3 regions of the Pseudomonas maumuensis genome follow, and region 2 is predicted to be linked to each of the others. Evidence: riboswitches for the same ligand, from Rfam matches in the RefSeq annotation. Region 2 holds a riboswitch; each other region holds the start of a gene.
What was found. A riboswitch is a leader RNA that binds a small molecule or an ion and turns the genes downstream of it on or off. The one in region 2 is predicted to bind cobalamin.

Region 1 (4,526 bases), 1.8 Mb from region 2:
GATAGAAGGCATAGTTTCCCCCTTCTAAAGGACTACAGACACGGTCGTGCCCATGCTGAAGCGCTTCGCACCCCTCGTGCCACTTGCACTTGTCACCCTTCTTTACGGCTGTGCCTCCACCGGCCCGGTCAGCACCTCGCAGGATCAACGCATGGCCGCCGAGCAATCGGTCAAGGCCAAGGCTTCCACTTCTTCCGTATTCACCGAGGAAGAGCTGGCTAGCGAAGATGACCTCGAGGCCTTCTCCAGCAACAGCAAACCGTACCAGTTGCCCGTGCTGGCCGACAGCATTCTCGAGCGCGGCATGGCACTGATCGGTACCCGCTACCGCTTTGGTGGCACTTCCGAGAAATCCGGTTTCGACTGCAGCGGTTTCATCGGCTATCTGTTCCGCGAAGAAGCTGGCATGAACCTGCCGCGTTCGACCCGCGAGATGATCAACGTCGACGCCCCCAAGGTCGCACGCAACAAACTTAAGCCGGGCGACCTGCTGTTCTTCAGCACCAATGGTCGTGGCCGGGTCAGCCATGCTGGCATCTACCTGGGTGACAACCAGTTCATCCACTCCAGCAGCCGCCGCAGCGGTGGTGTGCGCATCGACAGTCTGGGCGACCGCTACTGGAGCAAGACCTTCATCGAGGCCAAACGTGCGCTCGCCATGGCGCCGACCACGATCTCGCGCAATTGAATTGATATCAAAATGCTGTACCCTGCCACGGCGGCGTAGCTGAAAAGCTCGCCGCCGTGCGCATTTACAGAAAGCGTCTAATCTAAATTCTCAACTCTTTTTACCTTCGGCCATGGCCGGGGCTTCCCGACAGGACGTTTACATCATGGCGATGTTGGCGCGCTTCGCATTCCTCTCCCTCGTGGCCCTGCTTGCGGCGTGTTCCAGCCGGGCGCCTGCTCCGGCGCCGATGGCCAAAGCCCCGGTGGCGTTCAATCCTGCGCCGTCTTCTCCCGCAGCGGAGGATGTGCTGTTCCGCGCCATCGGCCTGGTGGGTACGCCCTATCGCTGGGGTGGCAACACGCCGGACGCCGGTTTTGATTGCAGTGGCCTGATTGGCTACGTGTACCGTGACGCCGCCGGTATCAGTCTGCCACGCACCACCCGCGACATGATCGTGATGCGTGCGCCGAACGTGGATATCAATGCGCTGCAGTCCGGCGACCTGGTGTTCTTCGCCACCAGTGGCGGCTCGCAGGTCAGCCATGCCGGGATCTACGTGGGTGAGGGGCGCTTCGTGCATGCGCCGTCCGCTGGCGGTACCGTACGCCTCGACTACCTGTCCAACAGCTATTGGGCCAAGGCTTATCTGCAGGCCAAGCGGGTGATCCCGCCGGGGCACCTGGCCCAAAATCCTTGACGGCGAGTGCCGTGCTCCCTGGCCTGCCTTTGGGTCAGGGTTCAGCCTTGCTTGAGCAGTAACGCCACCCCGGGGAAGTATTGTCCCAGTTCGTTGTGCAGCTTGCGGTAGGCATAAGGGAAGTACCAAGCAATCGCGCAGGCGGTGTGCTTCTGCAGGTCATCGACCAGGTCCTGCAACTCCTCTGGGCTGGCGTGCTGGCCAGCCTTCCACGGAGTGACGAACAGCGCCCCGGCCTTGAGTTGGCTGGCGTAGACGATTGCCCTGGCCTGATTGGCGGTTTCCTGCAGTGCCGGTGCCAGGTCCAGGCGAGCGATCCGCGGCCAGCGCTGGCTGCTGTGCAGGTGGATCGACTCCTCTGCGCTGCTGATGACCAGGTCGCCACGGGCCTCGCGCTCGCCTTCGTCACGTTGCTTCTTGCTTGTGTATTGCTCTAGTGCCGCCAACTCGGCCTGCCAGGCGGCCGCCGCGAGCAGCCCGGTGTTGGCGGCTGCGCCGTGCCAGTAAGGCGCTTCGTTGTCGCCCTGAAACTGGTTCAAGCGGTCGATGCAGTCGATCCAGCGTTCCAGGGCCGGACGCAGGAACTCCAGGCGCGGGTTGTTGATGATCAGGCCTTGCATACTGCGCTCTCCTTGCGATTGTGATCGAGGTCAGTTGAAATGGTGGCTATTTGATATCACTGCTTTGAGTGTGGCACAAGCTGGCGGATCGGCCATTGATCCGGGCCAGATCGGCCCTCGTTCGATTGACGCTCCCGGTGCAACCCTCTAACCTTCGCGGCGTGTTTCAGGTGCCCGGCGAACCGCGGTTCGGCAGGGTGAAACTGGGAAGCCGGTGGGCGCCAGCAGGCGCGAACCCGGCGCTGCCCCCGCAACGGTAGGTGAGTAGAAGACGGCGCATGGCCACTGGGTGCATCCACCTGGGAAGGCGCGCGGTCCGGGCATGTCCCGCTCACGAGCCCGGAGACCGGCCTGTCACTGCCAACGGCATCACGGAGGGTGATGCGCGGTGCGATGTGGCCTGCGCCACGGCCCCTGCGCGTTCTCCGTCTGCCCGCCTTTTCCCTGTCGCCCGCCGCGACAGTCAGCGGAGACCCCTGATGAGCGAATCCACCGAACGCGACGAACGTCACCTGGCGCGCATGCTGCGCAAGAAGGCGATCATCGACGAGCGCATCGCCAATTCCCCCAACGAGTGCGGCCTGCTGCTGGTACTGACCGGCAATGGCAAGGGTAAGAGCAGTTCGGCCTTCGGCATGCTCGCCCGGGCCCTGGGCCATGGCATGCAATGCGGCGTGGTGCAGTTCATCAAGGGCCGCAACAGCACCGGCGAAGAGTTGTTCTTCCGCCGCTTCCCCGAGCAGGTGCGCTATCACGTGATGGGCGAGGGCTTCACCTGGGAGACCCAGGACCGCCAACGCGACATCGCCGCTGCCGAAGCGGCCTGGGCGGTATCGCGCCAGTTGCTGCAGGATCCGTCGATTCAGTTCGTCGTGCTCGACGAACTGAACATCGCCCTCAAGCATGGCTACCTTGATCTCGACCAGGTGCTCTCGGACATCCAGGCCCGCCCGCCGATGCAACACGTGGTAGTCACTGGTCGCGCGGCCAAGCCGGAAATGATCGAACTGGCCGACACCGTCACCGAGATGGGCATGCTCAAGCATGCCTTCCAGGCCGGTATCCGCGCACAGAAGGGCGTCGAGCTGTGAGTGACTCGCGCCAATGCCCCGCCGTGCTGATCGCGGCCCCGGCCTCGGGCCAGGGCAAGACCACGGTCACCGCCGCCCTGGCCCGCCTGCATCACAACCTTGGGCGCAAGGTGCGGGTGTTCAAGTGTGGGCCTGACTTTCTCGACCCGATGATCCTCGAGCGTGCCAGTGGCGCGCCGGTCTACCAGTTGGACCTGTGGATGATCGGTGCCGAGGAGAGTCGTCGCCTGCTGTGGGACGCGGCGGGCGAGGCCGACCTGATCCTGATCGAAGGCGTGATGGGGTTGTTCGATGGCACGCCGTCGAGCGCCGACCTGGCCCGCCATTTCGGCGTGCCGGTGCTGGCGGTGATCGATGGCACGGCCATGGCCCAGACCTTCGGCGCCCTGGCCCTGGGCCTGGCGCGTTACCAGCCCGACCTGCCGTTCGCCGGGGTGCTGGCCAACCGTGTTGGCAGCTTGCGTCATGCGCAACTGCTCGAAGGCAGCCTCACCGAAGGCCTGCGCTGGTACGGCGGGTTGTCCCGCGAGCGTGGCATCGAGCTGCCCAGTCGCCACCTCGGCCTGGTCCAGGCCAGTGAACTGAACGACCTGGATGCGCGTTTGGATGCCGCCGCCGAAGCGCTGGGTGCCAGCTGCGATGCCGCATTGCCGCCACCGGTCGGTTTTGCCCGACCTGAGCCACTGGGCGTGACCACGCCGCTTGCCGGGGTGCGCATCGGGGTGGCCAATGACGAAGCCTTCGCCTTCACCTATGGCGCCAACCTGGATCTGCTGCGCAACCTCGGCGCGCAGCTCGAATTCTTCTCGCCGTTGCATGATCGGGAGTTGCCTGATGTAGACAGCCTGTACCTGCCAGGCGGCTACCCCGAGTTGCACCATCAGGCCCTGGCCGCCAACGCGCCGATGCTGGAGGCGATCCGTGGCCACCACGCCAAGGGCAAGCCGCTGCTGGCCGAATGTGGCGGCATGCTCTACCTGCTCGACGCGCTGACCGATGTGGCCGGTGTGCGTGCGCCGCTGGCAGGCCTGCTGCCGGGCGAGGCGACCATGCAAAAGCGCCTGGCGGCCCTGGCCCTGCAGGCTGTCGAGTTGCCCGAAGGCACTCTGCGCGGCCACACCTATCACCATTCGCTGACCAGCACCGAGCTGGAACCGATTGCCCGGGGCCTGAGCCCCAACGGCGGACGCGGCAACGAGGCGGTCTACCGCCTGGGGCGGCTGACCGCTTCCTACATACACTTCTATTTTCCGTCCAATCCCGATGCGGCGGCGGCGCTGTTGCGACCATGAGCGAACACGCGTACAGCGCCGTTGAGCGCGCGGCGATCTACCGGGCCATCGGTGAGCGCCGCGACATGCGCCATTTCGCCGGCGGCGAGGTGGCCCCCGAGTTGCTCGGGCGTCTGCTGGCCGCCGCTCACCAGGCCCCCAGCGTGGGCCTGATGC
Region 2 (4,526 bases):
CAATCCGCGGCAGATGACGCACGCCCAGGTGGATAGCCAGGGTGCTGCCATGGCGGGCCAGGTCGGCCAGTTGCTCACCGGCTGGCATCGGCGAGCTGTCACCGTAGCGGGTGAGAATCACTGTCTGCGCCACGTCGGGCAGTGTCAGCTCGCAACCCAGCAGCGCGGCGCTGGCGGCGGTGGCGGTCACGCCGGGGATGATCTGGTAATCGATGGCCAGCTCACGCAGATGGCGGATCTGTTCGCCGATGGCGCCATACAGACTGGGGTCGCCGCTGTGTACACGGGCGACGTTCTGGCCGTTGGCATGGGCCTGGCGCATGGCCTCGATGATCTGCTCCAGGTGCAGCTCAGCGCTGTTGATCACGGTATGCGCCTGATGACCCTCGAGCACCGCAGCCGGTACCAGCGAGCCTGCGTAGATGATCACCGGGCATTGGTGGATCAGGCGCTGGCCTTTGACCGTGATCAGCTCCGGATCGCCGGGGCCGGCACCGATGAAATAGACCGTCATGGGGGTTCCTTGCAGGTAAAGGGGCGGATTATCCACCCATGGCCAGGGCCAGGGTAGCGCCGCCGAGCCCTTGCCTTGGTACATGCAGGCGCGGCGTGGCGCCTGTGCGCCCGGCCAGGGCCAGGGCCGCGCTTTCGGCGACGCCCCAGCAGCCCGTCTGCGCGTATACGGTCGCCGAGCGCTGGCTGAGCAGGGCCTCGAAGCTCGACAAGTGGCTGCTGTCGAAGCAGATGAATGGCAGCCCGAGCCGCTCGGCCAGCGCTAGCAGGCCCGGTTCGCGCGCCTTGGGTTCGATGCTGGCGATGGCCTTCAGTGCCGACAGAGGCAGGGCGTGGTGGGTCAGGGTCTGGCGCAGCAGCACCGCGAGCGTTTCGACCGGGCAGCCACGGCGGCAACCAAAGCCGGCATACAACGCCGGCTGGGGAGCGAGGTCGCGCATCAGTGCTGGCTGGAGCGGCGGAACAACCAGGCGCTGAGCAGGCCCAAGGCCAGCCAGAACGCGGCGTTGGTCAGCCACGAAGCGATCTTGAACTGGGTCTCCAGCGCTTCGGGGGCCAGGCTTTCATGAACCGCTGGCTGTGGTGCGCCGATCAGATGCGGGATCACCAGCAGGGCGACACCCAGCACCTTGAACAGCCAGTGCTGGGCGAATACCAGCAGCGCCAGGCCGGTGGCGGTGGCGGCGGCGGTGCCGATCCACCAGGTCTGGCGCTGGCCGAGGTCGGCGGCGGCGGTGCCAGGCAGTTCCGGGGGCAGGCCCAGGGTCGGCGCCAGGCAGAACACGGCGAAGCCCGCCAGGCCCCACAGTGCGCCGGTGCTAACGCGACCAGGTTCGCGCAGGCTGTACAAGGCGGCGAGGATCAAGGCGAAACCGACGGCGACCACCAGGTTGCCGCCCGTGGTCGACAGGATGCGTTGCCAGCCATCTTCGGGCGCCCAGGCTTCGGCGCTGTGTTCATGAGGCGCGGCGGCCTCGCCATGTTCGTGGTGTTCGGCGGCGGGGGCGGCGGTTTCATAGGTTTCCGCCTGGAGAATCAGCGGTGCGACCCAGAAGCTTTGCAGCAGGGTCAGCAGCAGAGCGGCGAGCAGGCCGCTGAAGCCAGCGGTGCGAGCGATGCGCGTGATCATGCGGGGGTACTCAGTGGCAAGGGAAGGCGGCGCTGTGGCGGGTGTCGTGGGCGGCGTTGTGTACCGCCTCGATGTGCGAGAAACCGGCGAAGTACACCAGGCACAGGCCCAGCAGGCTGGCGCCGACCGCGACGATCAGTCGCTGGCTGAGGCTTACGGGAGTGGCGATACTGGGTTTGGCATGGGTGATGGGCATGACGCGTTCCTCTGCTGCTTTTGTTGTGGCAACGGGCAGGCGCGACGTCCCGGGCACGACTGACCCAGGTGATACGACAGCGCCCGCCCACCGCGGGGTGTTCTGCAAGCATGTCAGGCCGGTCTCCGGGCTGGCGAGGTGGAGTGGGGCTCCATCGATCAAACGTCACCTTCCCATGCCGCACGACGGGCACAGTGGTCTGGACGCTTCTCTCGCTTACCGTTGCGGGGGCAGCACCGGCCTTGTCGGCCCTGTGAAGGAGGCGCGACGCACCGGTTTCCCGTTTCACCCCCATTGGGGGCACCTGAATGCAATGCGCTAGCAAATCACGGGGCCGGTGCTGCGTCAATCGCCGCGGCGGTTGACCGCCAGGCAGGCACTGCGTAGCCTTGCCGGTTCGAGGTTCCCGGGCGTTGTCCCGGGCTAAGACGGGAACGCGGTACAAGCCGCGGCTGCCCCCGCAACTGTAGGCACTGAAGGGTTCGGCACAGCCACTGCGCACGCGCGGGAAGGCGCCATCCCACTGGCTTTGATGGCCGGCGGTGCAAGCCAGGAGACCTGCCTCGCAACGTTTTCGACTTTCAACCGGGCGGGGTGATCCGGTGGCGAAACAGCCAGGCCGACACGGGCCGTGGCTGTCGTCCTGCATGCCCGCGCCATTGCTGCCAAGGGCATCGCGACATGAAAACACTGGCCAAGCTTCCCGTCACCATCGTTACCGGCTTCCTCGGCTCGGGCAAGACCACCTTGCTGCGCCATATGCTCGACAATGCCCAGGGCCGCCGCATCGCGGTGATCGTCAACGAATTCGGCGAGCTGGGCATCGATGGCGAAATCCTCAAGCAGTGCAGCATCGGCTGCACCGAGGAGGAGGCCAACGGTCGCGTCTACGAGCTGGCCAATGGCTGCCTGTGCTGCACCGTGCAGGAAGAGTTTTTCCCGGTGATGCGCGAACTGGTGGCCCGCCGTGGCGACCTCGACCATATCCTTATCGAAACCAGCGGCCTGGCACTGCCCAAACCCTTGGTGCAGGCTTTCCAGTGGCCGGAGATCCGCAACGCCTGCACCGTCGACGCGGTGATTACCGTGGTCGACAGCCCGGCCGTGGCCACTGGCACCTTTGCCGCCTACCCAGACCAGGTCGATGCCCAGCGCAAGCTCGATCCCAACCTCGATCACGAGTCGCCGCTGCACGAACTGTTCGCCGACCAGTTGGCCAGCGCCGACCTGGTGGTACTGAACAAAGCTGACCTGATCGATGCCGAGGGCCTGGCCAAGGTCCGTGCCGAAGTGGCCGAGGAACTGCCGCCGGCGGTCAAGGTGATCGAGGCCAGCAGTGGTCGCCTGCCGCTGGAGGTGCTGCTGGGCGTGGGCGCCGAGTCCGAGGCGCATATCGATGGTCGCCGCACCCACCACGACAGCCATCACGACGGCGACGATCATGACGACCATGACCACGACGCCTTCGACTCGATCTCCATCGACCTGCCCGAGGCTGACGAGAGCCTGCTGCTCGATGCCTTGACGCAACTGGTCACCGAGTTCGGCATCCTGCGCGCCAAGGGCTTCGCCGCTATTCCCGGCAAGCCGATGCGCCTGCTGATCCAGGGTGTGGGCACCCGCTTCGACAAGCATTTCGACCGTGCATGGCGCAGCGAGGAGCCACGGATCACCCGCCTGGTGCTGATCGGCCAGGACCTGGACGCGACCCAGCTGGAGGCGCGCCTGCGCCAGGCCCTGGGCGCCTGACCCATGCACCTGCTGCGGACCCAGCCCGGCGGCTTCGTGCCGGACGACAGCATCGCCGACCTCGGCCAGACTCCTGCCGAGCTGGTGATCCTCTGCAGCGGTGATTCACACCTGGCGCTGCTCGCCGAAACCGCCGAGCAGTTGCCGGCGGATTTTCCCAGCGTACGCCTGGCCAACCCGATGCAGGTGCAGAACCACGCCTCGGTCGACCTGTATGTCGACCAGGTGCTGCGCCATGCCAAGGTGATCCTGGTGTCGCTGCATGGCGGCGTCGGTTATTGGCGCTACGGTGTCGAACAACTGGTCGAGCTGGCGGCACGGGGCGTGCAACTGATCCTGGTGCCCGGCGACGACCGCCCCGACCCGGAGCTGACCGGGCTGGGCACGGTACGCGGCGAACAGGCCGAGCGCCTCTGGCATTACCTGCGCCAGGGCGGCAAGGCCAATGCACTGAACCTGTTCAACTGCCTGGCCAGCCAGTGGCTGGGGCGCGCCTACCCCTGGGACGAGCCGCAGCCATTGCCGCGCACGGTGGTCTATCACCCGGCCAAGGCCAGCGCACGGCTCGAGGACTGGTACGCCGAGTGGCATCCGGAGTATCCGGTGGCGCCGCTGTTGTTCTACCGCTCCCACCTGCAGGCAGCCAACACCGCGTTCATCGATGTGTTCTGCCAGCGCCTGCAGGCTTGCGGCTTGAATCCGTTACCGATCGCCGTGGCCAGCCTCAAGGAGCGCGCCTGCCTGGACCAGGTCGAGGCTTGGCTCGACGAAGTGCAGGCGGAGGTGGTGATCAACACCACCGGCTTCGCCCTGTCCAGCCCCGAACAGCCCAATCTGCGTCCGCTGCGTCGCGACGTGCCGGTGTTGCAGGCGATCTGCGCCCAGGACAACCAGCCCGGCTGGGAGCAGAGCGAGCAGGGCCTCGGCGCCCGCGACCTG
Region 3 (4,526 bases), 980 kb from region 2:
GCCATTGTCCAGGCTCGCCAGACCTACGCCTTCGACCCTACCCTGAGCAGCGACCAAGCTCGCACGCTATGGCTGGAGACCCCGTTGCGTACCCTGGTGGCCGAGGCAGACGGCGAACTACTCGGTTCCTACTTCCTCAAGGCCAACGCCGCCGGCCCTGGCGGGCACGTGGGCAACTGCGGCTACATGGTGTGCGAGAACGCCCGTGGCCGCGGCGTGGCCAGGCTGATGTGCGAGCATTCGCAGAAGCTCGCTCGCCAGGAAGGCTTCCTGGCCCTGCAGTTCAATTCGGTGGTGGCGACCAACGAAGTGGCCGTGGCGCTGTGGCACAAGCTCGGCTTCGAGACTGTCGGACGCCTGCCCAAGGCCTACCGCCATGGTGAGCTGGGCCTGGTCGATTGCCTGGTGATGTACAAGTGGCTGGCCGACGAGCCGGTGGTGGAGAAACCGCCGCTGTTGATCGGGCGCAAGAACATCGAGGCGCGGGTGTCGCGTCGACGCGGGCGCTGAATGCCGTTGCGGGGCAAGCCCCTCGGCTGGAGGGGGTTGCCCTGCTACAGCGCAGGCGCGGGTTCAGCCGATCAGAACGCCAACCCCACCTTCACCCCGAACTCATCGCGCTTGAGCTTGGTGTTGTCCGCCACCGGGGTATCCTCGTCCAGCTTGTACTCGGTGCGGGTGTAGTACGCCCCCACCTGCACCGGCATGCCGCCCCGCTGGTTCATCAGCAGCGTGACTTCCGCATACGGGTTTGTGCGGTCCTTCATGTCGACACTGTCACTGCCAAAGTCATCGACCTTGAGCCGCGCACGGCCGTCGATGGTGTGGCGCGCGCCCACCTCCACGCGCAGGGTCGAGGCATCGAACTGATGGTTGTAGCCCAGCGCCGCCTTGGCGAACGGCGACTTGTAGGTCAGCCGCGTGTCGAGGTCGTTGATCTCGGGCTCGAAGCGGGTCCAGCTGTAGCCGCCGCCCACGCTCAGGTCAACGAAGTTGCGCGCGTCCAGCGCGGCGCGCCAGCCCAGGTCAAGGTCGGCCTGGGCCTCCTTGAGCTTGTTGTCGTTCTTCTTGCCGTACTTGGCCTCGGCACCGATCTGGTAGATGAAACCGGACTCGGCGGTCATCTTGTTGCCGAAGGTAGCGAACACGCCACCCTGGCCCATGTGTTCCTTGTCCGACTCGCTACCGCCTTCGAACTTGAACTTGTCGTAGGAACCCAGCAGACCGAGGGTGAACAGCGGATCGGTGCTCGGTGCCGCCGTGGCGGCCAGGGGAGCACCAACCAGGGCCAGCAGGCAGGCGTGACGCAGCAGGTTACGGGTAGACATTCGCAACAGTCTCCATGACGTGAATGAATGGTGAACGAGCGGTTCGAGACGACGCCCGCCGCAAAAGTTCGAAAAAAAATCGCCAAACACGTCTAAACCGCCATTGCGCCACGGATCTCCCGCCCATTCGAACGATTGACGCCCTGCCCGTTCGGTGGTCTGATGCGCGCCAGTTTCAGGTGCCCTGCGCCGCCGCGCGCAGGGTGAAACGGGAAGCCGGTGAGTCGTTGCCACGACAAGTCCGGCGCTGCCCCCGCAACGGTAAGCGAGCGAACCCTTCGACAGGCCACTGTGCGCAAGCATGGGAAGGTGAAGGCTTCATGCCCCTCGCAAGCCCGGAGACCGGCCTGAGGCTTCACTTGGCAACCCGCGGTGGGCGGGCGCAGGCCGGTATTCGCGTGCGCGTCTGCGCGCGCTTCGCCGTTGCGTGTTTTCCACCGGGATCCATTCTTTCCTGCAGCAGTGGAACGACATGTCCCGATTCAACAAGCTTCACTCCCTGGCGGCCTGCCTGGCCGTATCCCTGCCGGCGCTGGCCGATGATCATGCCGTGGCGCCCCTCACCCTGCCCTCCACGGCGATCACCGACACCCGCGAGCCGCAGGCTATCGACCTGGCCACCCCGACCCCGGCCGGCTCGCGCCTGAACCTCAGCGCCCTGGACACCCCGGCCAGCACCAGCAGCCTGACCGAAGCGCAGATCCAGCAGCGCAACAACCTGACCGTGCAGGACGCCGTGACCCGCTCGCCGGGCATCACCTTCATCGGCACGCCGGGCGACGGCGGCACCGGTCTGTCGGCCCGAGGCTTCACCGGCCAGAGCTCGGTGATGACGCTGTTCGACGGCTCGCGCCTGTATGCCGGCGCCGGCACCCTCACCTTCCCGGTCGATCCGTGGATGGTCGAGCGCATCGACGTGATCCGCGGCCCGGCCTCGGTGCTGTATGGCGAAGGCGCCACGGGCGCGGTGGTCAACGTGGTGCCGAAGAAACCGTTCGCCGGCGACATCCGCAACCACCTGCGCCTGGGCTATGGCTCCTGGGACCGCCAGCAACTGGGCCTGGACAGCGGCGGCAGCCTCAGCGAGCGCCTGAGCTACCGCGTCACTCTCAACCAGCAGGCGGGTAACGGCTGGGTCGATCGCACCGATTCGCGCAGCCTGGCCCTCAGCGCCGCACTGCGCTTCGACGCCAGCGACGACCTGAGCTTCACCCTCTCCCACGAACGCGGCGACGCGCAGCCGGCCAACTACTACGGCACCCCGCTGATCGACGGCCATTTGCGCCGCAGCGTGCGCGACAAGAACTACAACGTCAGCAACGACGTGCAGCGCTACCACGACGAGTGGACGCGCCTGACCAGCGACTGGACCCTGAGCGACAGCCTCAGCGCCCGCAACGAGCTGTACTACATCAAGAGCCGCCGGCACTGGCGCAACGCCGAGTCGTACGCCTGGGACGCCACCAGCGCGGTGGTCCAGCGAGGCAGCTTCCTGGAGATCAGGCACAACCAGGAACAACTCGGCGACCGCCAGAGCTTCAGCCTCGACCATGCGCTGTTCGGCCTGGCCAGCAAGACCGTGGTCGGCGTCGAGTACAACAAGATTCGCTTCAACGTCGACAGCAACTCGCCCTACCGTGATGGCGGCACTGACCCGCTCGATCCGTGGCAGCCGGCGCCTGGAGGCTTCCACAGCCTCAGCCCGACCCGAGCGCAGACGCTGTCCAAGGTCGACACCTTCGCCCTGTTCGCGGAAAACCGTACCCAGTTGACCGAGCGCCTGGCGCTGGTCACCGGCGTGCGCCGCGACCAGAACCACATCGACCGCAACGACCTGGTCAACGACACCCGCAGCGACCGCAGCCTGCGCGGCGGCAACTGGCGCGCCGGGCTGGTGTACGCGCTCAGCGACGACCTGTCGCTGTACGGGCAATACTCCACCAGCGAGGACGGCGTCGGCGACTTGCTCACCCAGCGCCCGAACAAGCGCCTGGACCTGACCGAGGCCAGGCAGACCGAGATCGGCCTCAAGCAGCGTTTCTGGGATGCGCGGGGCGAATGGACGCTGGCGGCCTATCACATCGTCAAGCGGAAGCTGCCGGTGTACAACCCGGTCACCCACGACAGCCAGCAGGCCGGCCAGCAGACCTCCGATGGCCTGGAGGCCAGCCTGGAGCTGGCGCTGGGCAAGCAGTGGCAGCTGTCGGCCAACGCGGCACTGGTGCGGGCCAAGTACGATGACTTCCTCGAGGAAGGCAACGATGGCTCGGTCCACGACCGCGCCGGCAACCGCCCCCAGGATGTGCCGCGGCGCACCGCCAACCTATGGCTGAGCAAGGGCTTCGGCCAGGCCCTGGACGCGGGCATCGGCCTGCGTTACGTAGGCGAACGCTACAGCAGTGCCGCCAACGATCAGCAGGTGCCGGGCTACACCGTGGTCGATGCCAACCTCGGCTGGCAGGTGCTGCCCGACGTACGCCTGGGCCTGCAGTTGAACAACCTGTTCGACCGCCAGTATGCCCAGTCGAGCTACAGCGGCGAGCAATGGCTGCTGGGGGCGCCACGTTCGTACTTCGCCACCCTCGACTACACCTTCTGAAGCATCGCGCCATCGGGGCCGCAGGATGCGATCAGCGCACGCTGCCCGGCCCCGCTTGCCAGGCGCGCAGCACCGCATAGCCACGCCAGGGCCGCCAGGCCTGCGCGGCTTGCGTTGCAGCGTTGGCGCCGCTCACTCCCAGGGCTTTTTGCAGTGCCACGTCGCCCGCCGGAAAGGCATCGGGCCAGCGCAGCGCGCGCAAGGCAATGTACTGCGCGGTCCAGTCGCCGATGCCCGGCAGGGTACGCAACCGGGCACAGGTGGCCGCGACGTCGACACCAGGGCTCAGGATCAGGCCGCCCACCAGCACTGCTTCGGCCAAGGCCTTGAGCGCCGCCTGGCGCTGGCGCGTGATGCCCAGTCGGCCTAGCTCGTCACCACTGGCCGCGATCAGCGCGGCGGGTGCGGGGAACAGGCGATCCAGGCTGGGGAAAGGCGTTGCGATGGGTTGCCCGAAGGCCGCGACCAGGCGAGCGCCCAGTGTGCGCGCAGCGGCCACGGTGATCTGCTGGCCCAGCACGGCGCGCACGGCCAACTCGAAACCATCCACCGTCCCCGGAACTCGCAGGCCCGCACCCGAAGGGAACGCACTGTGCAGC

Region 1: linked by a shared signal. The riboswitch ahead of cobO (cob(I)yrinic acid a,c-diamide adenosyltransferase) and the one ahead of KSS90_RS14705 (CbtB domain-containing protein) in region 2 are both predicted to bind cobalamin.
Region 3: linked by a shared signal. The riboswitch ahead of KSS90_RS10710 (TonB-dependent receptor) and the one ahead of KSS90_RS14705 (CbtB domain-containing protein) in region 2 are both predicted to bind cobalamin.

Annotation. Positions count from the first base shown of each region.
Region 1 is NZ_CP077077.1:1,489,072-1,493,597, forward strand. Features, by position in the region: gene KSS90_RS06935 (C40 family peptidase) at 53-688, shown strand; gene KSS90_RS06940 (C40 family peptidase) at 834-1,367, shown strand; gene KSS90_RS06945 (hypothetical protein) at 1,409-1,987, opposite strand; cobalamin riboswitch at 2,139-2,356, shown strand; gene cobO (cob(I)yrinic acid a,c-diamide adenosyltransferase) at 2,467-3,078, shown strand; gene KSS90_RS06955 (cobyrinic acid a,c-diamide synthase CobB) at 3,075-4,370, shown strand; gene bluB (5,6-dimethylbenzimidazole synthase) at 4,367-4,526, shown strand, end outside.
Region 2 is NZ_CP077077.1:3,307,155-3,311,680, reverse strand. Features, by position in the region: gene cobM (precorrin-4 C(11)-methyltransferase) at 1-514, opposite strand, end outside; gene KSS90_RS14715 (cobalamin biosynthesis protein) at 543-953, opposite strand; gene KSS90_RS14710 (CbtA family protein) at 953-1,642, opposite strand; gene KSS90_RS14705 (CbtB domain-containing protein) at 1,653-1,838, opposite strand; cobalamin riboswitch at 1,938-2,160, opposite strand; cobalamin riboswitch at 2,222-2,418, shown strand; gene cobW (cobalamin biosynthesis protein CobW) at 2,520-3,587, shown strand; gene cobN (cobaltochelatase subunit CobN) at 3,591-4,526, shown strand, end outside.
Region 3 is NZ_CP077077.1:2,323,813-2,328,338, reverse strand. Features, by position in the region: gene KSS90_RS10720 (GNAT family N-acetyltransferase) at 1-510, shown strand, start outside; gene KSS90_RS10715 (outer membrane beta-barrel protein) at 582-1,328, opposite strand; cobalamin riboswitch at 1,489-1,693, shown strand; gene KSS90_RS10710 (TonB-dependent receptor) at 1,801-3,927, shown strand; gene KSS90_RS10705 (DNA-3-methyladenine glycosylase family protein) at 3,959-4,526, opposite strand, start outside.